3 regions of the Blautia obeum ATCC 29174 genome follow, and region 3 is predicted to be linked to each of the others. Evidence: predicted binding sites of a transcription regulator. Region 3 holds the regulator's gene; each other region holds the start of a gene.
The links. The regulator Rex, encoded in region 3, represses fermentation and respiration genes when NADH is low (regulators of the CRP and FNR family bind a similar motif). The targets are predictions, from matches to a motif close to ATTGTTAANTANTTAACAAT.
Positions count from the first base shown of each region.

Region 1: gap (type I glyceraldehyde-3-phosphate dehydrogenase) is a predicted target of Rex. The motif match lies at 9,637-9,656, and genes of this name have one in related genera.
Region 2: pflB (formate C-acetyltransferase) is a predicted target of Rex. The motif match lies at 7,290-7,309, and genes of this name have one in related genera.

Region 1 covers NZ_CP102265.1:1,012,403-1,023,104, reverse strand. Annotated here, with positions in the region: gene NQ503_RS04880 (L,D-transpeptidase family protein) at 20-1,795, opposite strand; gene gpmI (2,3-bisphosphoglycerate-independent phosphoglycerate mutase) at 2,013-3,554, opposite strand; gene NQ503_RS04870 (DUF2974 domain-containing protein) at 3,639-4,787, opposite strand; gene NQ503_RS04865 (homoserine dehydrogenase) at 4,859-6,154, opposite strand; gene tpiA (triose-phosphate isomerase) at 6,491-7,240, opposite strand; gene NQ503_RS04855 (phosphoglycerate kinase) at 7,258-8,454, opposite strand; gene gap (type I glyceraldehyde-3-phosphate dehydrogenase) at 8,578-9,597, opposite strand; gene NQ503_RS04845 (histidinol-phosphatase HisJ family protein) at 9,807-10,625, shown strand; gene NQ503_RS04840 (alpha-amylase family glycosyl hydrolase) at 10,661-10,702, shown strand, end outside.
Region 2 covers NZ_CP102265.1:231,201-241,902, reverse strand. Annotated here, with positions in the region: gene NQ503_RS01125 (hypothetical protein) at 1-484, opposite strand, end outside; gene NQ503_RS01120 (helix-turn-helix transcriptional regulator) at 508-1,446, opposite strand; gene codB (cytosine permease) at 1,569-2,837, opposite strand; gene NQ503_RS01110 (hypothetical protein) at 2,857-3,948, opposite strand; gene pflA (pyruvate formate-lyase-activating protein) at 4,150-4,887, opposite strand; gene pflB (formate C-acetyltransferase) at 4,890-7,145, opposite strand; gene NQ503_RS01095 (putative DNA modification/repair radical SAM protein) at 7,535-9,076, shown strand; gene NQ503_RS01090 (TIGR03915 family putative DNA repair protein) at 9,137-9,898, shown strand; gene NQ503_RS01085 (FKBP-type peptidyl-prolyl cis-trans isomerase) at 10,231-10,702, opposite strand, start outside.
Region 3 covers NZ_CP102265.1:1,659,438-1,670,139, forward strand. Annotated here, with positions in the region: gene NQ503_RS07815 (AAA family ATPase) at 1-928, shown strand, start outside; gene NQ503_RS17620 (PD-(D/E)XK nuclease domain-containing protein) at 941-1,330, shown strand; gene NQ503_RS07820 (YobI family P-loop NTPase) at 1,396-3,492, shown strand; gene NQ503_RS07825 (hypothetical protein) at 3,768-3,965, shown strand; gene NQ503_RS07830 (hypothetical protein) at 3,983-4,291, shown strand; gene NQ503_RS07835 (hypothetical protein) at 4,348-4,506, opposite strand; gene NQ503_RS07840 (S8 family peptidase) at 4,573-5,409, shown strand; gene NQ503_RS07845 (NADP-dependent isocitrate dehydrogenase) at 5,586-6,794, shown strand; gene abc-f (ribosomal protection-like ABC-F family protein) at 6,866-8,782, opposite strand; gene NQ503_RS07855 (redox-sensing transcriptional repressor Rex) at 8,939-9,592, shown strand; gene NQ503_RS07860 (bifunctional ADP-dependent NAD(P)H-hydrate dehydratase/NAD(P)H-hydrate epimerase) at 9,706-10,702, shown strand, end outside.

The DNA of each region.
Region 1 (10,702 bases), 650 kb from region 3:
TATCTCCTGTAATTATATATTAGTAAAAGCATACGATTGGCACACCATACTGTATGATATCATACAGAACCGCTGCATTATCCGGTGGAAGATTGATACATCCGTGAGATCCGTCCGTAAGATAAATATCGCCACCGAATTCATCTCTCCATGACGCATCATGGAACCCAATACCTCCATCAAATGGCATCCAGTACTGTACCTCTGATTCATATTCATAAGTTCCGTCTGCTTTCATGGTTCCTCTCAGTACATCCGGACTTTTCTTATAGTACAATGTAAAGATACCTGCATGTGTCTGACGATCAGCATAACTCATATTTCCAGATACAAAATCTGACTCAAAGATATCGGAACCATTTTGATAATAATACATATGCTGTTCACTTAAATCTACTTCTATATAAGTGTCACCCAGATCATTCACTCCGTAAGAATTGGCCGTCTGTGAATAAACAGGCTCTCTGGTCGTCTGTGTACCAGACTGAATTTCCTTGCTCAGCTGAGCAGCCTCGGCAGCCTGATCGATTTTCCAGCCATATACAGAACTGGAAACGTAAACGGTTCTGCCACTTGTGGTCTGGAACTCACGCTCCGTACCGACCGTATCATAAGTAGCTGCAAGCTGTGCAACATAATCTGCAACATGCTGCTGGAAGGAATTATCGTCCCAGATCAGCTGACCTTTCTCATCAAACTGCAGCCAGTCTTTGATCGTGTCGCCATTCAGAGTTGTTGTCTGACTGCCAAATGTATAGGTAATACTTGCTTTTGTATAATTATTACATGCTTCCAGTGCAGACTGCAGTGCCGGATCATCCTGTGTAACCTCTGCATTCACATATGCCTCCGGTGTATCACTGAAATTTACCGAAGTCTGACCTGCATCTACAGCAGCATTCAGTACTTTATATGCTTCTTTGATATTCAGTTTACTTCCCACTGTTTCCGGTACGATCACAAACTGTCCGTTCTGATATGCAACATATGCATTTTCCGGTTCTGTCTGATTCTCTGCCTGGGCACAGCTGAGTGTCTTAAGCTGTTCTTGCAACTGTGTTCTGTTATACCCTGTATTCTCGGATACAGTATAACTTTTCTGTTCATAGAGTCCTCTGATCCACTCATATGGCTTCTGCTGTTTCAGAAGCTTCAGAACTTCTCCTGTAGAAAGGTACTGATAACTGATATCCGCTCCGGAAATCGTCTGTGGTGCCTGATCTCTGGCTGAAACTTCAATGGTATAATTCTCAAACTTTTGTTTGAAAAGATTTTCTACCTCTGCTGCCGTCATCTGAGAACAGTTCACACCATTGATCCACGTACCTTCAAAGAATCTGTCCGCAAAATAATAACTTGCAGCCGCATAAGCACTCCCGCCAAGAACTACGATCATCAACATAATAAGGCCAAAAATCCGCGCCCCTTTGTGTTTCTTCGCAGGTTTAGAATTCTGATACTCTGGTTTTGCTGATCTGTTCTTTTGCGTATTTGTTTTTCTGGATTTTTTCTTCCTGGAAGTTGACTGATCCGGCATTTCCATATCATCTACCGGAACATATACAACCGGACCTGGTCTGGCAGATTTGCGATGATGTCTTACCGGCTGTGGATCTGGTTCTTCCTCTGCAGAATCATCATAATCTCCAAGGTCATCCATCTCATCTTCGTCCGTTTCCGGTGGAGCTATGATTTTATCCATGGTTGCATTGATTTCTTCTTCAATGCCTGTATTCTCATCCGACACTCCAGAAGTGTCTTCCTGAAGTCCGTCCCTCATTTCTTTGTTGCTCATTTAATATACTCCCTGAATATAAACAATTGAATACAACCATCTATTTATCCTGTTTTTTCCTGTAACGTTTCCATTATAACATACTTCTGTATTTTTGCACCTTAATTTATTGCTTTTTTATATTCTTTTTCCGAGGGTTGGAGCATTATAGTAACAAACCCCTGAATCTTAAGACTCAGAGGTTTGTTCAAAGTTCTGTTTATTTTAGATATTGTGATTATTTCTCAACCAGAAGACTTTCTCCCGTCATTTCTGCAGGCTGTTCCATTCCCATCAGCTGAATCAGAGTCGGGATGATATCTGCGAGGCATCCGTTCTCTCTCAGAGTGTATTTCGGATCAGCGTTTACAAGAATGAACGGAACCGGATTCGTTGTATGAGCAGTCCATGGCTCTCCTGTCTCATAATCAATCAGCTGCTCTGCATTTCCGTGGTCAGCACAGATAAACATCTGTCCGTCAACTTCTTTGAGAGCTTCTACTGCTCTTCCCACACATCCATCAACTGTTTCGATTGCTTTGACAGCTGCTGCCTGTACACCAGTATGACCTACCATATCCGGGTTTGCAAAATTGATAATGATCACATCATATTTATCAGATTTGATTGCATCCACCAGCTTGTCACAAACTTCCGGTGCGCTCATCTCCGGCTGAAGGTCATAAGTTGCAACCTTCGGAGATTTAACGAGGATTCTGTCTTCTCCTTTGTTTGGTTCTTCTACTCCACCGTTAAAGAAGAAAGTAACATGTGCATATTTCTCTGTCTCAGCAATACGAACCTGTGTCATATCATGAGCCGCAAGATATTCACCAAATGTATTCTTAAGAAGTACTTTGTGGAACGCAACCTGTTTGTTCTGAATTGTTTCATCATAATCTGTAAAGCAGACATAAGTAAGATCCAGTTTCTTAGCTCTTTCGAAGCCTTTGAATTCATCATCACAGAATGCTCTTGTGATCTCACGTGCACGGTCTGGACGGAAGTTAAAGAATACTACAGAATCTTTGTCCTGGATCTTTGCAACCGGCTGTCCGTCTTTCTCAATAACTGTCGGAAGGACGAATTCATCTGTCTTATCATTATCATAGGAAGCCTGAACTGCTGCTGCAGCGTCTGTACCTTTGACACCTTCACCTTCTGTCAGGGCTTTGTATGCAAGTTCTACACGATCCCAGCGATTATCTCTGTCCATTGCATAGTAACGTCCGGAAACAACACCGATCTGTCCAACACCGATTTCTTTCATCTTGGCTTCCAGCTGTTCAATGAATTCTTTTCCTGATGCCGGCGGTGTATCACGTCCGTCAAGGAAGCAGTGTACATAAACTTTCTTAAGTCCTTCTCTCTTTGCCATCTCAAGCAGTGCATAGAGATGTGTATTGTGGCTGTGTACACCACCATCAGAAAGAAGTCCCATAAAATGAATAGCAGAATCATTTTCTTTTGCATTTTTCATTGCTGCAAGAAGTGCTTCATTTTTAAAGAAATCTCCATCGTTGATTTCTTTTGTGATTCTGGTAAGCTCCTGGTATACAATACGGCCTGCTCCCATATTCATATGCCCTACCTCGGAGTTACCCATCTGTCCGTCCGGAAGACCTACTGCCAGTCCACTGGCATTTCCTTTTACAAATGGATATTCTGCCATTAATTTATCCATAACAGGAGTTTTTGCTTCGTAGATTGCATTTCCCTCATGTTTGTCGTTCAGACCATAACCATCCAGGATCATTAATACGGTTGGTTTCTTACTCATAATGTTCTCCTTTTACTGTATACTTTTTCTGCATTTTACAGCAGTATTTACTGGTATCATTTCCTATTATATAGTACCAAAAATTTAGAATTTTTCAAGGATTTTATCAGAAAAGCTTAACGGAAGTACGGATAGTTTGTCTTTCGTATCTGCCTGGAGCTGTTCGAGCCAGCCTCCGCAGATTGCTGTCAAAAGTTCCTGCATCATCCCGCGGGATTCCGGAGCAAATTTTTCCACACGTTTCACCATCGCGGCCAGACTTTTCAGTCCTCCGGACTGTACTTCACTCAGATTCTCATAACCGGATGCCTGTAATGTTGCAAAAAGATCTTCAATCAGAAGTCTCTTCTGTTCCATATCCATACCATCGATCCATTTGTGCAGGATTTCGATAAATCGGAGTGCCGTTTTGTTCAGACTGTCTCGCCGTACCAGCGCCGGTCCCTGCACCTCCCAGGAAAATGCATCATGCTGGAGAAGTCCCTTACTGGAACTTGCAACAATAACCGGTTCTTTTTCATGCTCCAGAAGCGTCCCTATAATAGAATACTCCGGAATAATGCGAATAATCTTCGGCATCATTTCTTTCGTTTCCGGCAGCTCTTGAAATTCTCTGGAAAATCCGGGTCCGTCATTAGAATAGATTTCAAGTATCTTTTCATGAGCACTTTTGCACATCACCGAGCCATAAATCGCAAGGTTTCCACCTTTAGAATGTCCTCCGACTCTGAGCATTCCATCTGTATGTTCCGAGATTTTCTGCAAATACTCTATGGCTCTTTTTTGTGCCGGAACTACACCTGTGCTGAGATTAAAATCTTCTTTCCATCCTATGATCGTATCATCCGTTCCACGAAAAGAAACATAGGAAGTTCCGTCCTCAAGAACAATTTCCATTGCAGCAAACTGCTGCTCAGCTTCCGTTACAATATCATTCACATAATTTCTTACCACACATTTTCCAAATCTGACAGACTTCGCCATTTCCATCATCATAAACGGAGCCAGGCGGATAAAAGATTTATCCGCCTCCAGTTCTTTCATCGTATGAAGTTTCATAAATTCTTTCGTCAGCTTTTTCAGTCCGATTCCCTTCTGTTTTGTCACTGCCGAAATTCCATCCAGATTCACATATGAAAAACATGCAAGAATCAAATTGTCCACTTCGTTAAACTGCGACTGTTCAAAGGAAAGATCCCCTCTCCAACTGATGTAATCCATAATATTTCCCATAAGCAACCCCTTTTGTGAAATTTTATACTCCGTCCACAAAGCAACTTAAGGTATCTCTGATCTATACGATCTTATTCTCCATATACACGAAGCATGCTACTTACTTTACGTACTGAGCTTCTTCCACTCAGTTCTTCCATTGCCGTACGGAAATCGCCTTCGCGAACTTTGGCTGTGATGACAACAACTTCGGCACTTCCTTCTGCACGGAAAGCTTTCTGAATGATCTGTGCTACGCTGACTCCATATTTTGCAAAGACCGCAGTCATTTCAGCAAGTACACCACAACGATCCTCTACGATCAATCTCATAAAATAACGATTATAAGTATCTGCCATCTTCTTTACCGGAAGTTCTTTATAACAGGTACATCCGATTCTTGCACAGCAGTTTGCCTTAATATTTCTTGCAATATCAAAAAGATCTCCTACAACAGCGCTTGCTGTCGGAAGCTCACCTGCGCCACGACCATAGAACATGGCATTTTCTACTGCATCACCATTGACAAATACAGCATTATAAGAATCATTTACAGATGCAAGCGGATGACTGCTTGGAATCAGCATTGGGCAAACATATGCTTCAATTCCCTCTTCTGTATTCTTTGCAACTCCAAGAAGTTTTATGTCACAGCCCATTTCTTTGGCATATTTGATATCTTTTGCTGTAATCTTAGTAATTCCTTCAATATAAACATCATCAAAAACAACTCTGGAATTAAATGCTACAGACGCTAGAATTGCCACTTTTCTTCCTGCATCCAGTCCTTCAATATCTGCTGTCGGATCGGCTTCTGCATAGCCAAGTTCTGTTGCAAGTGCCAGTGCATCTTTAAATTCCATTCCATCCTGGGTCATCTTTGTAAGAATAAAGTTTGTTGTACCATTGACAATACCCATAACTTCTGCCATATGATTACCGGCAAGACATTCTTTCAATGGACGAATGATCGGAATTCCACCTGCTACAGCTGCTTCAAACAAAAAATCCACATGATGTGCTTCTGCTGCATCAAGAAGTTCTTTACCATGTACCGCAATCAGATCTTTATTTGCCGTTACGACATGTTTTCCTGCATTTATTGCTGCCAGTATGTAGCTTCTTGCCGGTTCAATTCCACCGATCAACTCGATCACAATATCAATTTCCGGATCATTTACGATCTCATCCCAATTGTTGGTCAGAACGGCCGGATCTTCAACCTTTGCAGCAGCTTTTTCCAGATTACGTACCAGGATCTTCTTGATTTCAATCTGACTTCCAAGCTTCGGAATCATGTCTTCTTTCTGCTTCTGTAATACCTTATATACACCTGTTCCTACTGTACCAAAGCCCAGAAGGGCAGCACGAATGATTTTTTTATCCATTTTGAAATAGGCTCCTTTCTCCTCGTCCCTTATCTCTTTATTCTTATATTACTGTTCACAGGTAATATCCCGCGAGGTGTTTTTCCATGAATATGGCAAAATCCCGAGACATACGGGGCAAAATGCTATCACCGAAGGTGATGTGGAATGCATTTTGACCAAGCTACTGTGAACGAAGTGAACAGTGAATATTTTACCACTTGTGTTTAATAGTATTGTATAAAGCGGATTTTGTCAAGCGCGGACATTTGTACGTCTCTGGAAACAAAAAAAAGCCAGATACCTCTTACCTGGCCGGTTTGAAGTATCTGACTCTTAAAATCATCTTATTGATAATTATTTGTAGTTAACGATCTTTCCGAAATCTGGTTTCAGGGAAGCTCCACCAACAAGTCCACCATCGATATCACCCATTGCAAACAGTTCTGCTGCATTTCCTGCATTTACAGATCCGCCGTACTGGATACGGATAGCTTCTGCTGTATCTGTGTCATAGATTTCAGCAACACACTCACGGATACCTTTGCAGATTTCCTGGGCCTGTTCGCTTGTAGCTGTTTTACCTGTTCCGATAGCCCAGATTGGTTCGTAAGCGATAACCATAGTTTTAGCCTGGTCAGCTGTTACGTTCTGAAGACCAACTTTAACCTGCTGACGGATCCAGTCCATAGTGATGCCCTGTTCTCTCTGCTCAAGAGATTCTCCACAGCACATGATTGGTGTAATACCATGTTCGAAAGCTTTAAGTACTTTCTTGTTAACGTCTTCGCTTGTTTCTCCGAAGTAATCTCTTCTTTCGGAATGTCCAAGGATAACATATTTAACACCAGCGTCAACCAGCATAGCCGGAGCGATTTCACCTGTGTAAGCACCTTTTTCTTCGAAGTACATGTTCTCTGCTGCTACAGCAATATTTGTACCTTTGCAGGCTTCAACAACCGGAACGATGTCGATTGCCGGAACACCGAATACTACGTCTACTTCATCGTTCTGTACAAGTGGTTTCAGAGTTTCTACTAATTTAACTGCTTCGCTTGGAGTCATGTTCATTTTCCAGTTTCCAGCGATAATTTTCTTTCTTGCCATTTTTATTATCTCCTTTTTTATTTATCATTAGCTGCTGCTACGCCCGGCAGTTCCTTTCCTTCCAGGAATTCCAGAGATGCTCCACCACCAGTAGAGATGTGAGTCATCTTATCGCCATAGCCAAGGATATTTACAGCTGCTGCGGAGTCACCACCACCGATGATAGTTGTAGCTTCTGTATCTGCAAGAGCTTTAGCAACTGCTTCTGTACCATGAGCAAAATTCGGCATTTCGAAGCAACCCATTGGTCCGTTCCATACAACTGTCTTAGCATCTTTTACAGCGTCACAGAAAATCTTTTCTGTTTCTGGTCCAATGTCCATTCCTTCCCAGCCGTCCGGAATGCATCCACGTTTTACAACCTGGATATTGCAGTCGTTAGAGAAGTCATCACCGATTCTGTTGTCAACAGGAAGAAGAAGCTTAACGCCTTTTTCTTCTGCTTTTTTAAGCATGTCTAATGCATACTGAAGATAATCATCCTCACAGAGGGAATTACCAATGTGTCCGCCAAGAGCTTTGGAGAATGTATAGGACATTCCACCACCGATGATCAGAGTATCAACTTTGTCAAGAAGGTTGTTGATAACAGAGATCTTGCTGGAAACTTTCGCTCCACCAAGGATAGCTACAAATGGTCTCTCCGGATTTTCTACTGCATTTCCAAGGAATGCGATTTCTTTTTCCATCAGATATCCAACAACTGCGGTATCTACATATTTGGTAACACCAACGTTGGAGCAGTGTGCTCTGTGAGCAGTACCAAATGCATCATTTACGAATACATCGCAAAGGGAAGCAAGTTCTTTACTGAACTCATCACCGTTTTTGGTTTCTTCTGCACGATAACGTGTATTTTCAAGAAGAATAACTTCTCCGTCTTTCATGTCAGCTACTGCTGCTTTTACGGTATCATCAACAACAACCGGGCTCGGAACGAATTTAACTTCCTGTCCCAGAAGCTCTGTGAGACGTTTTGCAACAGGTGCAAGAGAAAGTTCCGGTTTCGGCTCTCCCTTCGGTTTGCCAAGGTGTGAGCAAAGAATGATCTTTCCGCCATCTGCGATCAGCTTCTTGATTGTAGGAAGAGCTGCTACCAGACGGTTCTCATCTGTGATTTTGCCGTCCTGCAGAGGTACATTAAAGTCACATCTTACCAGAACTCTCTGGCCTTTTACATTGATATCATCAACGGATTTTTTGTTTAATCCCATGCTAATATTCCTCCAAATTCATAAAAAATGGGCCCGGTCCAAATCAGACCGGACCCTGACTGAGTCTATTTGTGTCATTGCAAAATGCAACAACTTACTCCACACTTTAACTTATGGACTTAATTAAGCGTTCAGAAGTTTTCCAAAATGTTTGATTGTACGAACCATCTGGCTTGTGTAGGAGTTTTCATTGTCATACCATGAAACAACCTGTACTTCTGTTGTGCCGTTCTCAAGTGGCAGAACCATTGTCTGAGTAGCATCAAACAGAGAACCAAATCTCATACCAACGATATCGCTGGATACGATTTCGTCTTCGTTGTATCCGAAGGATTCGTTAGAAGCTGCTTTCATAGCTGCGTTGATCTGCTCTTTTGTAACGTTTCCTTCAACTACTGCTGTAAGGATTGTTGTAGAACCTGTTGGGGTTGGTACACGCTGAGCGGATCCGATCAGTTTGCCGTTCAGTTCTGGGATAACCAGACCGATTGCTTTTGCAGCACCTGTGCTGTTCGGAACGATGTTAACTGCAGCTGCACGAGATCTTCTCAGATCACCTTTTCTCTGCGGTCCGTCAAGTGTCATCTGATCACCTGTGTAAGCGTGGATTGTGCACATGATACCAGATTTGATCGGTGCAAGATCGTTAAGAGCCTTAGCCATTGGTGCAAGGCAGTTTGTTGTACAGGATGCAGCGGAGATGATTTTATCTTCGTTTGTAAGTCCTTCATGGTTTACATTGTAAACGATTGTCTTAAGGTCGTTTCCAGCCGGAGCGGAAATAACAACATGTTTAGCACCTGCATCAATATGAGCCTGAGCTTTGTCTTTGGATGTATAGAAACCTGTGCACTCGAGAACTACGTCTACACCGATTTCTCCCCAAGGAAGTTCTGCAGCGTTAGCTTTTGCATAGATTTTGATTTCTTTTCCGTCAACTGTGATGGAATCTTCTCCTGCTACTACTTTGTCAGCCAGAGCATATCTTCCCTGAGTTGAGTCATATTTTAATAAGTGAGCCAGCATTTTCGGGGATGTAAGGTCGTTGATAGCAACGATTTCAAATCCTTCTGCTCCAAACATCTGACGGAATGCCAGACGACCAATACGGCCAAATCCATTAATTGCAACTTTTACTGCCATGATAAATTCCTCCTATGAAATAAATGGTTGATTATGGCGTTTGTTAAAGAAACGTCAACCTATTGCATATTGTATCGAATCTCATACAAAAATTCAAGGGGATTTTATAAAAAACATCAGAAATTTCTATTTAAAAGGAAATGAAACCATAGCATATGCGATTTTTGCATGCTATAATAATGTCAATCCATACAAAGGAGGATACAAAAATGTCAAATCAGATCTTATGGGACTGCCATATGCATTCTTCTTTTTCTGCTGACTCAGACACATCTATGGAAGATATGATCCGCGAAGCAATCTGCCGGGGTCTCACCGGCATCTGTTTTACAGAGCATCTGGATCCTGATTACCCACCTACACCGGATAATGAAATATTTGAGCTGGATCTTGATGGATACAGAGAGACTCTCTTTAGACTCCGAGAAAAATATCAGAAGGAACTACAGATTCATTTCGGTATTGAACTTGGCCTGCAGCCACATTTGCACGACTACTTTCACGAGCTTCTGGCAACAATGCCGTTTGATTTTGTGATCGGATCTTCTCACGTTGTCCATGGATATGACCCTTATTATAAGGAATATTTTAAAGGGCGCGAAGAATCTGCATGTTACCGGGAATATTTTGAATCCATTCTCGAAAATCTGCATGCATTTTCTGAGATGGATGTATATGGACATATTGATTATATTGTACGCTATGGCCCGAATCAGAATAAATACTATACTTATGAACGTTACCAGGATATTCTTGATGAGATCCTGCGCACCGTCATTGCCAAGGGACGGGGAATTGAGCTGAATACCGGCGGTTTCCACTACGGCCTCGGAGAGCCAAATCCCTGCCGTGCAGTCATTCGCCGCTATCGCGAACTTGGTGGTGAGATCATCACTGTCGGTGCTGATGCGCATGGACCGGAAAAAATTGCCTATGATTTCGATAAGGCTGCTGCAATACTTGCAGACTGCGGTTTTAAGTACTATACTGTATTCCAAAACCGTAAACCGGAATTTGTCAAATTATAATTTTCAGATAAAGATACAAAAGGAGGAGATCCATCATGGCAAAAAAACGTCTTCAGAAAAAGCGTGAAGCTGCCAAA
Region 2 (10,702 bases), 1.4 Mb from region 3:
GTGTCTTTATTGTGTGCAGCATCTCCTCTGTGAGATCGAGAAGCAATTTGATCTTTCGTCCATCTTCTTTGATGATCATCGTGTAATACGGAGTATTGTCATCATAAGAGGTATAATCATATTTTTTCAGCTGCTCCGTACCACCGTTTTTTTTATATTTAGCAACACTTTCGTGCCAGTGCGGCGCAACGACTTCCAGCTCCTTCAGCTCCAGTACATGGGCAGTCTTACGATACTTTTTGCCATAGATCACATCAATGCTGAGCTGATCATTTTCCAGGGTATACTCATAATCCTTCTGGCTGAAAATATCAAACACAAAATAAAGCGCTGCAAGAAGAAATCCTGCCAGCATAAAGGACTGGGATATTGTAATTCCCAGGATCACAAAGATCACTGCAAACAAAACCATTACTTTCCGGAGAACTCCGGACATGCTTTTTTTCTTTCGGGAGATCTGCTCCACAATCTTATAGTCGTACATATAAATGATTCCTTTCTGTTTTTCTACCATCCTTTTTCTGAATGAATATCAAATCGCAGAAGCTGCTGTTCATAGCTTTCCGGACGTTTCCGCCATTCGAGAGGAGTGACTCCCATCAGCTGTTTAAAGTTTCTGTTGAATGTCGAATTTGTCGTAAACCCACATTTGTGAGCAACATCCGCAACCGGGGCATCTGTGGTCTCCAGAAGTTCACATGCCGTGTAGACACGTACGGTATTAATATATTCCAATGGGCTCATCTTCATGTAGGAAGTAAAAACTCTCCGGAAATGTGTCTCACTGATATGACAGATATTCGCCAGATCCTCTACTTTGATATCCTCCATGTAGTGATATGATACATAATCCAGCACACTGGTGATCATATTGGTAAGCTTACCGGCATTTTCCGCAACCTTATCCTCTCCTGAATCTCTGTTTAACCGGGCAATTTCTACCAGAAGTGCCGCAAGCACTCCCTTTGCTTCCTCCAGAAAAAATTCTTCACCATCTCTCATGATATCCAGAATCTTGTGGATTTTTTTCGAGATAGACAAATTCTCCTTCTCTTCAAAAAACAAAGCCCTGGAATAGATTCGCTGAATCACCTTTTCTGCCTTAACCGGATTATCCAGGAATTTTTTCATAAAACCTTCTACATCTATGAAAAGGTATTCCCATTTACTGACCGTCCCGATATCGCTGTTTGTTGTGTGTGGATAGTTCGGCGGAATCACTGTAACGATACCTCCATAGAAGCGCTTTTCCTCTTCACCCAGCACCATAAATCCGTCACCACCATAGCAGTATCCAATCTCAAGATAATTATGAAAATGAAGATAATCCACATCATTCCCGTAATTCTGGACCCACTTCTGTCCAAGAAGTGCCAGGATCGGACTTCCCGCTGACATCTGGTAATATCGGAACTCCATCTTCGGTTTTCTTCTTTTTTTTGCCATTTGAGCTCTCCGTTTCAATTCAAGTCGAACATCTATCTGTTTATTGTACTATATATTTTCCAACAAAAAAAGATTACCTTTTACAATTTCGGTAATCTTTTTCTGTCATTATATTTTAATTATTATTTATTTTTATTAACCATTTCTCCGACCACATAGCACAGAGCTGCAACAACCATACCATTGATGGATGCAATTCCCCATGTCACTACGTTTGCCACGATCGCACCAAGAATAACTCCGGCAACTGCAAACCAGTTGACTGTTACAATCTTAATGGTATCTGTATCGTAAGCCTTTTTGTTCATGAAATAAGAGATTACCAGGATGATACCAACCGGCGGCAGTGTACAGTTCAGGATGTTCAGCCATCCGCAGAAATTGTAGTATAGCCATACAGAAAGCAGTGTTCCGATAACACCGGAGATCAGAACCATCGGTTTCTTTCTCTTATTGAAAATGTTTGCAAGACCAAGTCCTGCTGTATACAGAGCATTGTCATTTGTTGTCCAGATATTTAATCCCAAAACCAGGATTGCAAGATAGAACAAATTCAGACGAATCATTACTTCAAAAATATCATTTCCGCCAACAAAAATATAAGAAATTGCTCCGAAGAAGAACATCAGGGAGTTTCCGATAAAGAAGGCAACTACTGTTGCGATCGTTCCCTGTTTACCATTTTTTGCAAATCGTGTGAAGTTCGGTGTTGCAGTTCCTCCTGATACAAAAGAACCAATTGCAAGTCCTGCACCGCCGATGACACTCAGAGAGCCGCTGGATTTAGCAAACTGATCAACGATCGTTCCATCTCCCTGCTTAACTGCCATGATCATTGCCACTGTTCCAAGAATTGCAACAAGCGGTACGGCAATATAACTGATCACGGTAAGAGACTTAATTCCAAAATATGCAGATGCAGTCATACATGCTCCTGCGATCAGGATCAGCACCCATTCTACCGCAGTGCTTCCGCCAAAAAGTTCACGTGCTACCGGAATTGCAAACATTGCAATACCTACGCCAAACCATCCGATCTGTGTAAAACTTGTCAGCGCAGAAGAAATATAAGAACCTTTTTCTCCAAACGCTCTCTTGGAAAGCAGGTCAAGGCTTAAGCCTGTCTCTGCACCTACATAACCAAGCAGACCTGTGTAAATACCAAGGATCGCACCACCCAGAAGGAGGGCTTTGATAAATCCCCAGAAGTCCAGTCCTGCTGCCATTTCCTGGCCTACCCACATACTTGCAGAAAAGAAAGTAAATCCAAGCATGATCATAAACATTGTCACAAATCGGCGTCTGCTCCACTTCGGAACCGCGCACTCTGCAAAGTCAATATCCACCTTTCCCTGCTCTGCGCTGTTTGCTGTTGTCATTTTTTCACTCATTTGTTCTCCCCGTTTTTCCTTAATCTAAAATATATTTTCGCAGTGCGCCCGTAAATTCACCGATACGTTGCTCTGCGAGTTCTTTTAATGTGATATCTTTCATACTTTCGATGTATCCAAGTTCCTGACGATACAGCCATTTTGCATCTGCCGGGCGAACCTTCTGATAGTGGTTTGCCTTGATCCAGTCTTCATAGCTGATCGGAGTAGGATAACCAAGTTTCTCATCCAGAAGCTCTTTGAAATCGATCTTGTCAGCTCTTTCTTTGATTCCTTCCCAAAATTCCAGAACCTCTTCTACATGCTCATGGATCTCATAACGTCTTGCACCGCCATCATAGATGATACATTTTTCAAAAAGAGGACTGCACATGGAAAGTGTTTCTCTTCTGAATTCAGGCGCAACAATACCACCCTTCCAGTAGAAATCCACGTCCGGAAGGTTGATCCCGGAAACACCCTTGTCCTGATAGGTACTGAAGATTCCTTCATAATAAACAGTAATAAAGCCTTCGAACTCCGGCCAGAATTCACGGATCTCTGCAGTAAGCTTCTCAAGGATATCGATTCCCTTGGTTCCGCCGATTGTAAAAATAATGATATTACGGAGTCTTGCGCCATGATCTCTGTAAAAATCAGTCACATAGCGAAGACAGTGGATCAGAGTCTCTCCACTTGCAATGATGTCACCGATCATCAGTGTGCTGTCCGGCACCATAGTAAGCTTGCTGTATTTGATCTCCAGACCTGCGATCTCTTCTTTTTCAAATACACGCTCACTGGAAAGAAAGCTGATATCATGAACACGGATATGCTCTCTGTAGCATGCCTCTTCCAGAGGATAGTTCAGCGCGCCTCTAAGAATAGAAAGAATATTTGCAGTTGTAACCTTCTTCTGTTCCTTCAGATAATAAAGCATCTGAGAAGTTGAGGAAACCAGACAGTTATAAACTTCATAACCGACGATTTCAGGTGTATTCAGAAGCTTTCTTGATTCTGCCTCAGAAATCACATAATACTCATTTTCATAATCTCCGCCTTCCAGACGATAGCAGGCAACACCCTGCTCATCGAATTCCGGCACCAAAACTACATTGTCCCAGTTTTTCATCTGTATCTTTTCCCTTCCTGTGTATTTTCCCTTGACCTTTGTAACTTATGAATTTACATAACAAAACATCTTACAAAAGAGTATGATGAACTGCATGGATTGTCAAGTAGAAAAAGCATTTCCGACCACTATATTCATAAAAAAGATCCCCCTGCCATCACTGGCATTGAGATCTTTTTTATTTCCAGTCTTCTGACCGGTTTATATCGCTCCCAGAATTTCTCTGGCGTTATTGATCCGTTCTTCGGATGGCGGTCTGACGCCTTCCAGCGGATAAGGAATTCCCAGCTGTTCCCACTTAAATACACCGAGTGTATGGTACGGAAGCACTTCGACTCTCTCCACTGTTTTTAAAGTATGGATAAAATCAGCAAGCCTGTGGAGATACTCATCTTTATCGCTGCCTCCGGGAACAAGTACGTGACGGATCCACATTGGTTTTCCCATATCTGACAATTTCCGTGCCATTGCCAGGATATTCTTATTGGACTGTCCTGTAAGCTTGATGTGTTCTTCTTCGTCAATCTGTTTGATATCGAGAAGGACAAGATCAGTATACTTCATAAGCTCCAGCCATTTGGAATAAAAAGGTTCTTTTTCTGTGTAAGGATTGGCGCTGGTATCAAGAGTTGTATGAACTCCTGCTGCCTTTGCCTGACGGAAAAGTTCTGTCAGGAAATCAATCTGGAGAAGCGGTTCTCCTCCGCTCACAGTGATTCCACCTTTGTTACCCCAGTAATTCTTATAGCGAAGAGCCTGTTTCAGAAGCTGAGACGGGGTGTACTGCTGCCCCTCTCCCATTTTCCAGGTGTCCGGATTATGGCAGAACTGGCAGCGCATTGCACATCCACTCAGGAATATCACATATCTGACGCCCGGTCCGTCTACTGATCCGAAGCTTTCCAGAGAATGGACATATCCTTTGATTTCTTCACTCATTATTACATTCTGTCGTGGCAGGTTCTGGCGATAACATCCAGCTGCTGCTCTCTTGTAAGGTCGATGAATTTAACTGCATATCCGGATACACGGATTGTGAAGTTTGCGTACTCTTCTTTTTCCGGATGTTCCATTGCATCGATCAGTTTTTCTTTACCAAATACATTAACGTTGAGGTGATGAGCACCCTGGTCAAAGTATCCGTCAAGTACATGAACAAGGTTCTCTGTACGTTCTTCTTCTGTATGTCCCAGAGCATCCGGGTTGATGGTCTGAGTATTGGAGATTCCGTCAAGGGCATCTTCATAGTCCAGTTTTGCAACAGAGTTGAGGGAAGCAAGAAGTCCGTTCTGCTCTGCGCCGTAGGACGGGTTAGCACCAGGTGCCAGCGGCTCGCCTGCTTTTCTTCCATCCGGAAGGGATCCTGTAGCTTTACCATAAACAACGTTGGATGTGATGGTAAGGATAGAAGTAGTAGGTTTTGAATCACGATAGGTATGGATATGTTTCAGTTTCTCAAGGAATGTAGAAAGCAGTGTTGTTGCGATCTCATCTGCTCTGTCATCATCGTTACCATAACGTGGGAAGTCACCTTCTACTACGAAATCTGTTGTGATTCCGTCTTCGTCACGGATTGCTTTAACTTTTGCATATTTGATAGCGGACAGGGAGTCTACTACGTGAGAGAATCCTGCGATACCAGTTGCGAAGGAACGGTCAACCTTTGTATCGATCAGAGCCATTTCTGCTGCTTCATAGTAGTATTTGTCATGCATGTAGTGGATCATGTTCAGTGTTCCAACATACAGATGAGCCAGCCAGTCCATCATCTTGTCATATTTTGCGATTACTTCGTCATAGTCAAGGTATTCAGAAGTAATTGGCTGATACTGAGGTCCTACCTGCTGTTTTGTCTTCTCATCAACACCACCGTTGATAGCGTACAGAAGGCATTTTGCAAGGTTTGCACGAGCTCCGAAGAACTGCATTTCTTTACCTGTCTCAGTAGCAGATACACAGCAGCAGATGCTGTAGTCATCGCCCCATACCGGACGCATAACATCATCGTTCTCATACTGGATAGAGCTTGTCAGTACGGAGATGTCAGCTGCATATTTCTTGAAGTTTTCCGGCAGTCTTGAAGAATACAGAACAGTAAGGTTCGGTTCCGGAGCCGGTCCCATGTCTTCCAGAGTGTGCAGGAAACGGAAGTCGTTCTTTGTTACCATTGTACGTCCATCCTGTCCCATACCTGCAACTTCCAGAGTTGCCCATACCGGGTCACCGGAGAACAGCTGGTTGTAAGAAGGAATACGTGCAAATTTAACCATACGGAATTTCATTACCATGTGGTCAACAAGCTCCTGAGCTTCTTTCTCTGTAAGAGTTCCGTTCTCAAGATCTCTTTCAATATAGATATCAAGGAATGTAGAGATACGTCCAACACTCATTGCAGCACCGTTCTGAGTCTTGATTGCTGCAAGATATCCGAAGTACAGCCACTGGAATGCTTCTCTTGCATCTTTAGCCGGCTGTGAAATATCATATCCGTAAGCTTCAGCCATAACTTTCATGCCTTTGAGTGCGCGAATCTGATCTGCGATTTCCTCACGAAGCTGGAAGTCATAACGTCTCATACCCTGACGGTCGCAAGCTGCAAAGTCTTTCTGTTTTCCTTCGATCAGAGCGTCGATACCGTACAGTGCTACTCGTCTGTAGTCACCAACGATACGTCCACGTCCATAAGTATCCGGAAGACCTGTCAGGATTTTGTTGTGACGGGCTGCTTTCATTTCTGGTGTGTAGATATCAAATACACCCTGGTTGTGTGTTTTAAATTCGTAGTTATGGAAAACGTCTTTGATCTTGTCGCTTACTTTGTATCCGTAAGTCTCACATGCCTGCTCTGCCATTTTGATACCACCGTATGGCATGAATGCACGTTTCAGCGGTTTGTCTGTCTGCAGACCAACAACTTTTTCAAGATCTTTGAGGTCTTCATCGATGTATCCCGGGCCATATGCTGTCAGAGATGTAACAACCTCTGTCTCCATATCCAGAACGCCGCCTTTTGCACGCTCTTCTTTCTGAAGTTCCTGAAGTTTTCCCCACAGTTTGTTTGTAGCCTCTGTAGGTTCTTCCAGGAAGGAAGCATCTCCGTCATATGGTGTGTAGTTCATTGAAATAAAATTACGAACGTCGATTTTTTCTTTCCAACGGTTTCCTTTGAAACCTTCCCACTGTGAAAAGTTTTTCATTTTTGCACCTCTCTAAAATAGAATTTATTCCGCGTATGTCCCGTCTAACTTTTCTCCTAAAAGAAAAATAAGACCGGAATCTTATTATAGTTACATGTGAACTCTCCCTCGTTCACGCCGCTAGTGTACACTATTGAAAGCACCTTTGTCAATTAATTAACGCATGCTTTTAATTTTGTACAATTTGTAGTTGTATTTTGAAAGTTTTTATCAATATATTGTATTTTTACGAGTGCAACACTAATTTTTTCGACTTTTCCGGTTTCTGTTTCTTCTTATTATAATCTTCCTCACCCTGACATTGCAATGGGTAGCTTTTTGGAGCTTTTGTCGAACGAATGTTCTAAAAAGTTCTTGATTTCAAGAACATGTGTTTGTATAATAGATGTATGATAACAGAGATTACAAATGATAATTACACAACGCAGGAAAAGTTACAGATTCTGGCAGATGCAGCAAAATACGATGTCGCATGTACTTCAAGCGGTTCCAGCCGACGCGGAAAGAAAGGAGAGCTCGGCAATGCAGAGGCATGTGGCATCTGTCACAGTTTTGCCGCTGATGGAAGATGTATTTCCCTTCTCAAGATCCTGATGACAAATCATTGTGCCTATGACTGTAAATATTGCATCAACCGTGCCAGCAATGATGTACGCCGCGCCACCTTTACGCCACAGGAAATCTGTGAACTAACCGTTGAATTTTACAAACGGAACTATATCGAAGGGCTCTTCTTAAGCTCCGGTGTCTTAAAAAATCCGACCTATACCATGGAGAAAATGTGTGAGACACTGCTGCTCCTCCGTACCCGGTACCATTTCAACGGATACATTCATGTAAAAACAATTCCCGGGGCCTCTGACGAGCTGCTTGCCGCGGCCGGATATCTGGCAGACCGCATCAGTGTCAATCTGGAACTTCCGACAGAAACAGCTCTGCGTTCTCTTGCCCCCAATAAAACCATGCAGAATATCCTGAATCCCATGGGAAAAGTACAAAATACTATTGTCTCTCACCGGATAGCTGCTGGAAAATCTGCATATATGGATCGAAGCCGGGGAAATCAGTTTTTAAGAAATGGTATTTTCTCAGACGATTCCAAAAAAACCTTCAGAGAAAAACTCAATATGCAGAATACCGATGCAAAACCCGGGAACAATCCTCCCCTCAAAAAAGAGGATCCGAATCTTATCTCCCGTGATAAAAATAAATTCACGAAACATATCCTGACATGGGAAAATGCCTGTCAGCTGGCACCTCTTGACATGTCCGATCTGAAACGGAATTTCGCTCCGGCAGGGCAGAGTACCCAGATGATCATCGGTGCCACTGGCGAAAGTGACTATACTCTGTTACAGACGAGCCAGGCTCTGTACCAGGGCTTTGATCTGAAACGAGTCTTCTATTCGGCATATATTCCGTTAAATGATGACTCCATTCTCCCTCAGATTGGAACTCCACCTCCACTTCTGCGGGAACATCGCCTGTATCAGGCAGACTGGCTGCTACGCTTCTATGGCTTCCAGGCAGATGAACTGTTATCCGAATCTCAGCCCAACTTCAATGAACTGCTGGATCCCAAATGCGACTGGGCGCTGCACCATCTGGAACACTTTCCAGTGGAAGTTGAAAAAGCATCTTATGCCACGTTGCTTCGGGTTCCCGGAATCGGGCCAAAATCCGCCAGCCGGATCACTTATGCCAGACAATATGGCCGTCTGAATTTTGACAATCTGAAAAGAATGGGCGTAGTTTTGAAACGCGCACATTATTTTATCACCTGCGGTGGCAGACAAATGTATCGTACTCCCATTGAAGAAGCCTATATCACCCGACAGCTGGTTCAGGTAGATGCAAAAGATTCCTGGAAAGTACAACATTCCAATGAATCTTATTCCCAGATGACTCTCGCTGATTTTGGGATCGGCTAAACTTCCCTCTGCCAGTTTCCAGCCACTTTTACATATAGGATCAGAATACGGAATAAAAATATGAAAATATATACTTGCCAGGACCGCTTAACGGATATCATGACCTGCATCTATGATGCCTGGTCAGAAGCCCTGAAAGTCGGTCATAACCAGATTGGACTAAAGAAAGAACCTATCTTTCAACAAACAATGTTTGATGAATATATCCATGTGGATGGTGATCCTTCCAAAGCAGAAAAGGTTATACGCTCCATTCGGAGAAGCATCTCTGAAACTGCATACATGAACATCTACTACGCCTCATTATCTGCGGATGAGAACGCTCTGCAGGCAATCTATGACTTTCTTCGGGTGGGGTTTGCTATTGGCAGTACTGTAGTCGAGCAATATACGAATCCACATGTAATGAATCTTCTCGAACTCCGGCGCCAGGTATCAAATGAAGCGCATCATTTTCGGGAATTTGCCCGTTTTCAAAGTCTGGAAAACCAGGTCTATGTCAGTCATTTGGAGCCCCGGAATGATGTAATCATGCTGGTTGGCAACCATTTTGCCAACCGTATGCCCTCCGAACACTGGATGATCATCGATGATAACCGCAAAACTGCCTGTGTACATGTAAAAGATGGTGAAAATTATCTGCGCTATCTGACGGACGATGAATTTTCGGTATTACAAAAGACAGAATCTTATGAAGATGAATATACTGATATGTGGAAAACATTCTTCCATTCCATAAGCATTGAACAACGGAAGAATTACGTCTGCCAGCGAAATTTATTTCCCATCTGGAAAAGAAAACATGCCGTGGAATTCAGATAATTCAAGAATGCCCTGATAGATCAGTTTCCACCACATAAAAAGACCGAAACAACGCATTCCGGTCTTTTTTCATCATATCCTATTCATTACACATGGAAATTTCGCCCGACAACGCAAGTAAAACATGGAGATTTCCCTTTCTCAACCAGAACGGTCTTAGAACAAAAGAAGCGGCATGCCGCACAGAATAAAGCAGAAACGAATCATATCACTGTCCTTTAATGCCGCCAGACAGCTACATAATTTTCTTTCTTCCATACTAGCATGCCGCACTGTGTACGTCCATCAAAAGAGTTCGAAACTTATTGACAAACTCCGCACTTCTTCGACATTTATTTTACTTCTACAAGCTCGATCTTAAAGTTCAGCTCTTTACCAGCCATCTCGTGATTGGCATCAAATGTAATTGTCTTTTCATCTTTGGCTGTAACTTTGACCGGGAAAGGCTGCCCATACTGATTAGACAAATATACCTGCTGACCTACTGTCAGGTCCTCTGCACCCGGAAGCTGTTCAATCTCAAGAGTAAAGATCGCATCCGGATTCGGCTGTCCATAAGCCTCTTCCGGCATCAGATGGATTTCTTTGATTTCTCCGACCTTCATGTCTGCAACAGCTGCATCAAAGCCTTTGATCATCTGTCCTGCTCCGCAGACAAACTCCAGCGGCTGTCCACGATCATAGGAAGAATCAAACTGTGTTCCATCGTTGAATGTTCCCTTGTAATGTGTACGGCATGTCTTTCCTACATTCGGTCCGGAAAATGCCGGTTTATGTGAACCACAGCCGCCACAGCTGCTTCCA
Region 3 (10,702 bases):
TTTAAATAAATATGATGTGATTAAAATTAATATGCAGGAATTTTTGAGCATGAGTGAGAGCGTTGAGGATATGTTGAGTATTCTGCAAATGAGATTGATTAAAGATTTAAAAAGTGCTTATCCGGAGGTTGTCAGCAGTGACCGTCTTATATTTGCCATGCAGGATGTTTTTGCAGAGACAAAATGTCAGTTTGTTATATTGATTGACGAATGGGACTGCCTTTTTCGAGAATATAAGCAGGATAAAGAAGTACAGAAAAAATATCTGGACTTTCTCAGAATGTGGCTGAAGAATAAAGAATATGTTGCGCTTGCTTATATGACAGGAATCCTTCCGATTAAGAAATATGGTTCACATTCTGCATTAAATATGTTTTCTGAGTACTCTATGCTTAACCCACGTGAAATGGCAGAGTTTTTCGGATTTACGGAAAAAGAAGTTCAGGAGCTTTGCAGCAAATATGACAGAAGTTTTGAGGAAACAAAAGCATGGTATAATGGATATGAGTTATCTGTTGTGGAAGCACAGAAACTAAAAGTTTATGCGATGTATAATCCAAAATCTGTAGTAGATGCCATGCTCAGTGGGATTTTTGACAATTATTGGAACCAGACAGAGACGTACGAAGCATTAAAGGCATATATATGTATGAATTTTGATGGACTCAAAGACTCTGTTATAAAAATATTGGCAGGTGATCGGGTACAGATCAATACAGGTACGTTTTCAAATGATATGACATCATTTCAAAGCAGAGATGATATATTGACTTTGCTTGTGCATTTAGGATATCTCAGTTATCATTGGCCGGATAAAATAGTCGCAATTCCTAATAAGGAAGTATCTCAGGAATATGTCAATGCTATCAGTACGATGGATTGGAATGAGGTTATTCATTCAGTAGAAGCTTCCAGAAAATTGCTTTAGGATTTATGGAGTATGAATGCGGATGCTGTTGCAGATGGAATAGACCGGGCACATCGAGAAATTTCAATATTACAGTATAATGATGAAAATTCTCTGAGTTGTACGATTAACCTTGCCTTTTATTTTGCAAGGGAATATTACACAATTATAAGAGAATTGCCAACAGGAAAAGGATTTGAGGATATCTGTTTTGTGCCAAGAAAACTTCATGCAGATAAACCGGCAGCGGTAATCGAGTTAAAATGGGACAAAGATGCAGAAGGAGCTATTGCACAGATAAAAGAGAAACGATACGCAGAAGCATTGAAAGAGTATCACGGAAACCTGCTCCTCGCGGGAATTAATTATGATAGAAAAACGAAAAAATACAGTTGTGTGATAGAAAAGTATGAGATGATATAAAAATACCACCGGTTAGTCAGCGTATGGAGATGACTGACAGGTGGTGTTTTACAGGAGAACAAAAGATGGAAGAGAAAAATACAGACAAACTTTTGTTTCCGCTATCTTATGATGCGGATTTGAAAGAAACGGACGATTTAAAAATATACTATCAATATTTGGATGAAGCATTTGCTGAGCCGCGTATATGCAACATGGCGGTATCTGGCAGTCATGGAATCGGTAAGAGTAGTATTTTGCATTCGTATGATAAGAAACGACAGCAAAGACGGGACGAAGAGAAGAATGCTTTTGAAAAATGGATTTTCAAAATACCGGTTTTGAGAAAATGTAAAAAACATAAACGGCAAAAACAGACAGAGCCTCATTTTTTATATGTTTCGCTGGGAAAATACATAAATGATGACACTGAGAAAGAATCAGAAGAGAAGAATATTATCGAACGACGGATTCTTCTTCAGATTTATGCTCGCTTTCATAAGAGAGATATTGAAGCAGGAAGATTTGATATGATTCAGGAGCCGAGTTGCTTTGGAAGGCTTAACGCCAATCTGGGCGGATTGCTGATATTAATGATATTGTTACTAATCTTTTACCAGCCTTTGGGAAGTTTGATAAAATCAGTTGTGGGCAAAAGTTGTCTGTTATTAAAATGGAAAACTCAAATTCATATTTTCCTCTATCTGATTGTATTTGTAGCAGTCGTAGTGATTGGCCGACATTTGATTTATTATATGCTGACACAGATGCGCCTGAAAAATATAGCTGTGAAATCAGACAACACAGAAATTGATATCGAAAGAAGTGCATGTGAGGATTATCTGGATCTATATGCGACGGAACTTATTTACTGTCTGGAACAAATTGCGGATAAAGTAGACCGAACAGTAGTGTTTGAGGATATGGACCGTTTGAACCAGAAGGACTGTATAGAGATTTTCTCACGTTTAAGGGAAATCAATTATATGCTCAATCAGAGACTACAGGGGGAAAAATATGTTCGTTTTATATATGTGATTAAGGATGAGGTTCTGAATGAGCTGCAGCATGCGAAGTTTTTTGATTATATTCTTCCAATAGTTCCAGGAATGAATAAAAGAAGCTCCGAAGATATCTTCCGGGAAAATCTTAAGAAAGTAAATAAAAAACTTAGAGAGCTTTACGGAGAAGCTTATGAGGAAGCTTATGGGGAGATACTTATTAATACAATTTTGTTTTATACTGAACGTTCGGCAGAAAAAAGTCTGGTTTATATGGCAGCCCCATATATAAAAGACTATCGTATGCAATATGCGATTTTGAATGACTATGGTTTATTCTTTGGATTATATTATAAAAATAATATTAAAAGGCTTAAAGTAAGTAAATTTAAGGATATGGCTGAACAGATATTAGCATTAGCTATATATAAAAATATTTGGCCTCAGTATTATGGAAAGGTAACATCGGGAGAAAGCATTGAACTTTTTCCTACTAATGTGGCAAAAAATAAAAAACTTGCGGAAGTACTGGTTGACTCACGATATCAATTTTTGACATATGAAAATTTGTGTTATTTAGGATACAGCCGAGACAAATTGATTTATAATATAACGAACTATATTAAGGGAGGAAAAGTATATCGCAATCAGATTGAGGTGATAAGTTCATTTCCGGGTGATGAAGTGCATGTTGCGGCAATTAATGAGTTTGTGGATTTGGAAATACCCAAAAATGAAACTGACAGTAACATTGAGGAAATTTCAAGATTGTTGGCAGAGATTGTACGATATTATGTGAGATGTGATAGAGTTTTTGAAAGTAGGGTGTTAGATAAAAGAGATATTCATTTATGTTTAAGAACGTTAACTTTTTTAGATGAAGAGGAATGGTGTGAATATATAAATAAGGTTAAAAATGAGGTTTATTGGTTGTTGGATCCGGAAGCAGGTGATATATTTGATGTATTTAAAAATTGTTTGAATGTCGAATTTATTGCAACCAGAACTGACTGGACCGAAAAAGAAATTGAAATCTTCGTCTATGGAACTAACGATACTGAAAAATATAAAGGGATTCGTTTACATGCAAAAGATTTCGATGGAAAGCCGATGGTGATTGACTTGGAGGAGAGTATACGTCAGAGAAAAATCCAGAAAGTTGTTCCAAATATAACAGCATAGAATTACTTTCAGATGTTATATTTGAATTAAATGAATTACCAGATAATTACAATGATATTGCAGATAGCATATTAGTTCCAATGGCAAGAGACTCTTTGTTAAATTCTTTGGATGACATTTTGGTTACTATGGGATATAACAAAATGGGATTGGCGAAGAAAATGCAGTAATTTAAGCAGATCGGTGATGAAATTACCTATAAGACTAATGGAGATCTTGAAGTAAAAGTTAAGATTGATGCTGCAAAAGAAAAGAAAGCAGAAGATCTGCTTCTGATGCTGGTTGATCCGGAAACAGGAAAAGTTGTATTTATCACAATTGATGAAATTGACCCTGTAACAGGTGAACTTAAAGTTATACTTCCATTCCTTGGAGCAATCACACTTCTTGATAAAAGCGCTGTAGATGAAAATGAAATTGAAACACAGACTACAGATGCAGGAGCTGCAGATACTGAAACAGCTGCAGAATAATGTGAAGGGATACTTGTATGTCACAGCATAAACACAGACATAGAAAGAGCTTTTTGTCTTCGGCAGGATATTATATTCTGGTTGTCATTCTGATTGTATGCCTGGCAATGATGGTGAAGGTAAACAGATCCAAAAGAGCTGAGCGTGATGATTATAAGGCGACTCTTTCAAAACAGGAGACGGTAGAAGATCTTGGAAATATTACAATTACAAAGCCAACCGATGCACCGGAGGATGCGGTAGTCAGAAATACAGAAGACAATACCGGAGAAGACGGTTCAGAAGAAGGCAGTGAGCAGACCCCGGCAGAGGATAAAACGGAATAGCTGTTGGTGAATGATTATTTATGATAAGAGAAAGTCGAGAGGCTTTCTCTTTTTTTTCAGGTTTTCCGCTTTTTATCTTTCATCCACATCTGGATATATTCCATCTGTTCCTGGTCGGATATTTCCTGTGATCCGGGGTCATTTCCGGCGGCGAGGCAGCAGAAGAGCACAAATGCCTGCAGGCAGAAAAACACAATAAGTGCTACAATGATCAAATTCCGCACCCCCTTTCACTGAAACTGGAATATATTAATATAGAAACCTTTATCTGGAGTATATGCATGAACGAGTCATTTTATACAGGAAAGGGAATCGGAGTGGCAATTCTTGACACGGGAATCTATCCGCATATAGATTTTGACAGCAGAATCTGTGCTTTTGCGGATTTTATTGCACATAAAAAAGTTCCATATGACGACAATGGACATGGAACCTGTGTAGCCGGAATTCTGGCCGGGAGTGGCAGGGCCTCCATGGGAAAATATAAAGGGATGGCACCAGGCAGCAGGATAGCAGCGCTGAAAGTACTTGATCGGTTTGGAAATGGAAATAAAGAAGATGTCCTGCAGGCTTTTCGCTGGATTTTACAGAACAGGGAACGATACAAGCTTCGAATTGTTAATATTTCTGTGGGAACGACTTATCGCACACGAAACGAGCAGGATGTACTGGTGCAGGGTGTGGAGAAATTATGGGATGAAGGCCTGGTGGTGGTTGCGGCGGCAGGAAATCAGGGACCAAAGCCGGGGAGCGTGACGGCACCTGGATGCAGCAAAAAGATCATTACGGTGGGATCCAGTGATATGCTCTCGGGAAAGCGGGCAGTATCCGGGCGCGGACCAACATTTGAATGCGTGTGTAAACCGGATCTGGTGGCACCGGGACGGCAGATTATGGCATGTACGCCGGGAGCTGGAAACCTGTACAGCATGAAAAGCGGCACATCCATGTCAACACCGCTGGTGTCCGGTGCGATTGCGCTGGCACTGGAAAAAGATTCTCTGCTTTCCAATGTAGAGATTAAAATGATGCTGCGAGACAGCTGCGATGATATGGGACTGCCGAGAAACCAGCAGGGATGGGGAAAGTTCAACTGCAAAAAGTTTTTGGCATTATAGGAAAACTACATTATTGTATAAACAAAAATGCATGATTTTACCATAGTAAAGGCCGAAAGTATTGACGGAAATCCTTTTTTCGGATAGAATAATAGGAAATTGGTCATTGTTTACAGATAATTATAAAGAGAATGACCAGTGACAGAAAATCAGATATCAGACAAGGGAGACGTATTATGGAAAAAATTCAAATGACGACACCGTTGGTAGAGATGGACGGAGATGAGATGACCAGAATCCTCTGGAAAATGATCAAAGATGAACTTCTTCTTCCGTTTATTGATCTGAACACAGAGTATTATGATCTTGGGTTAAATTATCGTAATGAAACAGATGACCAGGTTACGATCGATGCTGCCGAAGCAACTAAGAAATATGGTGTTGCAGTAAAATGTGCGACGATCACACCAAATCATGCACGTATGGACGAATATGATCTCAAGAAGATGTACAAGAGCCCGAATGGTACGATCCGTGCAATCCTTGATGGAACAGTATTCCGTGCACCGATCGTTGTAAAGGGAATTGAGCCATGTGTACGCAACTGGAAGAAACCGATCACACTTGCGCGTCATGCATATGGAGATATTTACAAGAATACAGAGATGTACATTGACAAACCAGGTAAGGTTGAGCTGGTTTACACTTCAGAAGACGGTGAAGAGAAACGCTCCCTTGTACAGGAGTTCAAAGCACCGGGAGTTGCGATGGGCATGCACAACATGACTGCATCCATTGAAAGCTTTGCAAGAAGCTGTTTTAACTATGCACTGGATACGAAGCAGGATGTATGGTTTGGTGCGAAAGATACAATCTCCAAGACATACGATGCGAAATTCAAAGAAGTATTCCAGACGGTATTTGACACAGAATTTAAGGACAGATTCGAAGAAGCAGGACTTACTTATTTCTACAGTCTGATCGATGATATCGTAGCGCGTGTTATGAAGGCAGAAGGCGGATTTATCTGGGCATGCAAGAACTATGACGGAGATGTTATGAGCGATATGGTTTCTTCTGCATTCGGTTCTCTTGCAATGATGACATCAGTACTTGTTTCTCCTCAGGGATATTACGAATATGAAGCAGCGCATGGAACAGTACAGAGACATTATTATCGTCATCTGGAAGGAAAAGAAACTTCTACCAACTCTGTGGCAACGATTTTTGCATGGACAGGAGCTCTTCGTAAACGTGGAGAATTGGATGGCAATCAGAAACTGGAAGAGTTTGCAGATAAACTGGAAAAAGCTACCCTTTCCACGATTGAAAGTGGCAAGATGACCAAAGACCTTGCACTGATTACAACGATTGAGAATCCGACTGTACTGAACAGCCGTGATTTCATCCTTGCAATCAGAGAATCTCTGGAAAAAATGCTTTAATATACGCACAAAAGAGCCATTGTATCAATTGCGATACAGTGGCTCTTGTAATATGGGAGAGAAAATTGCAGTTATGCAAGTTCCTCCCATTTTTCATATAATTCTTCAAGTTCTGCCTGAATCTTGTCTTTTTCGCGGCTCAGTTCCGCACAGCGTCCTACATTCGTACAGACATCCGGAAGAACGAGAGTGTCGTCGATCTCTTTATCTCGTGTTTCAAGTTCCTCGATGCGTTTTTCGACTTTTTTAAGTTCGTTTTCCTGTTTACGCTTGCGAGCCTGTTCTTCTTTTTGCTGCTGCCAGGTGAGTTTTCCCTCAGAAGGTGTTTCTTCATTAACTTCTTCGGTGGCTTCCTGTGCAGTCGGAGCATATTTCTCAGTCAGTTCTTCTTTTTTCTCCAGATAGTAGTCGTAATCACCGATATAGTTGACAACTGACTGATTTGTCAGATCAAGAATGCGGGTTGCAGTCTGGTTGATGAAATAACGGTCATGAGAAACGTACAGTACCGTTCCGGTGTAGCTGTTCAGGGCTTCCTCCAGGATTTCTTTGGATGCGATATCCAGGTGGTTGGTAGGCTCATCGAGAATCAGAAAGTTTGCTTCTGAGAGCATCAGTTTTGCAAGAGAAACACGGCCTCGTTCGCCACCGGAAAGAGAGGAGATCACTTTGAATACATCGTCTCCGGTAAAGAGAAATGCTGCCAGCATATTACGGATCTGTGTCTCGGTCAGTGTCGGATATGTGTCTGAAATTTCCTCAAAAATTGTTTTTTCTGCATGAAGTACATGATGCTCCTGATCATAGTAACCAATCTGCACTTTGGCACCCAGAGAGAAGCTTCCGGTGTCTGCATCCAGAAGTCCGTTGAGAATCTTGAGCATTGTAGTTTTGCCGGTTCCGTTGTTTCCGATCAGTGCTACGCGCTCGCCTCGTTTGATCTGGAAAGAAATATTGGAAAAAAGTTTCTGCTGTGGGAAACTTTTGGCGAGATCTTCTACGGTAAGGACATCGTTTCCACTGACCACGCGTGGCTCAAGAGAAAGACGCATCTGGCTCTGGACTTCGATCGGTTTGTCGATCCGCTGAATCTTATTCAGCATCTTTTCACGGCTCTCTGCACGTTTGATGGATTTTTCTCTGTTGAAAGATTTCAGCTTGACGATAACGGCTTCCTGATGCTTGATCTCGCGCTGCTGGTTGAGATATGCCTTGTACTGGGCATCACGAAGCTGTGCTTTTTTCTCTGCATAAGCGGAGTAATTACCGGCATACATACGAACCTGTCCGGCATCGATCTCGATGACTTTTGTGACAACTTTGTCCAGAAAATAGCGGTCATGAGATACAATGAAAACAGCACCAGGATAATTGAGAAGATAAGTTTCCAGCCAGGCAATGCTTTCCATATCCAGGTGGTTGGTAGGCTCATCGAGCAGAAGGATATCTGGTTTGGAAATCAGCAGTTTACCGAGGGCAACACGTGTTTTCTGACCGCCGGAAAGAGTCGCCACCTGTTTGGTAAAATCCTCTTCTGTAAATCCGAGACCATTCAGAACACCCATAAGTTCGCTTTTGTAGGCATAGCCATTCTCCAGTTCAAATTCATGAGTCAGGCGGGTGTAGGAGTTCATCAGGCGGTCAAGTTCTTCGCCGGAAGCATTTTTCATCTGGACTTCCATGGCACGAAGGCGTTCTTCCATATCGATGATATACTGTTTGGTGCTTAAGAGTTCTTCATATACAGAAAGGTGTCCCTGCACATCCTGATACTGGGCGAGGTAACCGATGCGTTTGTCCTTGGCAAGAACTACCTGTCCGGCATCTGCATGGATCTCTTCCATTATAATGCGAAGAAGTGTGGTTTTGCCGGCACCGTTATTACCGATCAGAGCAGCTTTTTCGCGTTCTTCTATATGAAAAGAGGCATCTTCCAGAATCACTTTTTCACCGAAGGATTTGGAGATACCCTGACATGATAAAATCATAGTTATTCCTCCGAAGTAAATATACGGTATGATTATAAAAGCAAAAATGGCCTTTGTAAAGGAAAATCAATGAAAATTGTACATATTTGACAACATTGATTGACAACAAAATGTCAATTCGTTATAATTAACGAGAAAGTGTAAGGAGGGACAACGGTGGAAGCAAAACAGATTTCAAAAGCTGTGATTAAGAGACTGCCACGTTACTATAGATACCTTGGTGAACTTCTGGAAGACAATGTAGAGAGAATCTCTTCCAATGATCTTAGTAAAAAAATGCGTGTTACAGCGTCTCAGATACGTCAGGATCTGAATAATTTCGGGGGATTTGGACAGCAGGGATACGGTTATAATGTAAAATATCTTTATACAGAGATCGGTAAGATCCTGGGGCTGGATATCGTGCATCCGATGATCATTGTAGGAGCTGGTAATCTGGGGCAGGCACTTGCCAATTATGTTGAGTTTGAGAAGAGAGGATTCAAGCTGGTCGGTATTTTTGATGTAAATCCGGTACTTGAGGGAATTGCGGTTCGTGGGATTGAGATTCAGATGATCAGTGATCTTCCTTTCTTTATGAAAGAAAACAATATTGAGATCGCAATTCTGACATTGCCGAAGAATAAGGCACGTGATATGGCGGAGATTCTGATCGAGAACGGAATCAAAGCTATCTGGAATTTTGCACATATCGATCTGGATACTCCGGATGATGTGATCGTGGAGAATGTTCATCTTTCAGAGAGTCTTATGACATTATCCTATAATCTCAGTCAGTATCGTCAGGAACATATAGACGATGAGAAATAAGCAGCACTTATAAAGTGATGGCAGGACGGACAGACAGGCTGTTACCCGGCTCCTTATGGCAAGGAGGCTGCGTAATGGCCTTTTATGCTAATTATGGCAGGTGAGGAAAAAGAATGAAACAGATTGTGACCTGTAAAGAAATGAAAGCTCTTGATGGAAATATGATTGAGGGAATCGGGATTCCGTCCTGTGTCCTGATGGAACGGGCAGCTCTGAAAGTCGCAGAAGAACTGGAACGGACGCTGGCAGACAAAAAACAGGAAGAACGGATTCTCTGTGTCTGCGGAAACGGGAACAACGGAGGAGATGGCGTGGCTGTTGCCCGTATTCTGAAACTGCATGGTTATCGTACAAGTCTGTATCTGGTGGGGAATCCGGACCACAGGACTGTGGAAATGCAGCGTCAGCTGGATATTGCAGCTGCCTGTCAGGTGCCGGTTGTGAATAACCTGGAAACAGAGGAATATACTACTATAGTAGATGCCATTTTCGGCGTTGGGCTGAGTCGTCCGGTCGAGGGCAGTTACAGAGATGTGATCATGGCACTGAATCAGTTGAATGCCTGGAAAGTGGCTGTTGATATTCCGTCCGGAGTAAATGGCGATACAGGAGCAGAACTTGGAGTTGCTTTTCATGCAGATCTGACAGTGACATTTGCATTTCGGAAAGCAGGCCTTTGCCTGTATCCGGGCAGGAAATTTGCCGGTAAAGTGATCGTTGCGGATGTTGGCATCTACGCGAGTGATAAGGTGAAACCATATTTATGGCAGACAGAAAAAACAGATATTCATTTTCTGCCGGATAAAATTGTTGATGGAAACAAAGGAACTTTTGGAAAGATTCTGGTCGTTGCCGGAAGTCCGGGCATGTGTGGGGCGGCTTACCTCAGTGCGTCGGGAGCTTTTGCAGTGGGCATCGGAATGGTGAAAATCGTTACGGCAGAAGAGAATCGGATTCCACTGCAGACAATGCTGCCGGAGGCGATGCTTGACTGTGGCGATGATTTTGCAAAAGATCTTGACTGGTGCGATATTGTGGTGATCGGCCCGGGAATTGGAACTACGTACCAGGCTGCCGAAAAAGTACAGTGGTTTCTGGAGGCAGCATCAG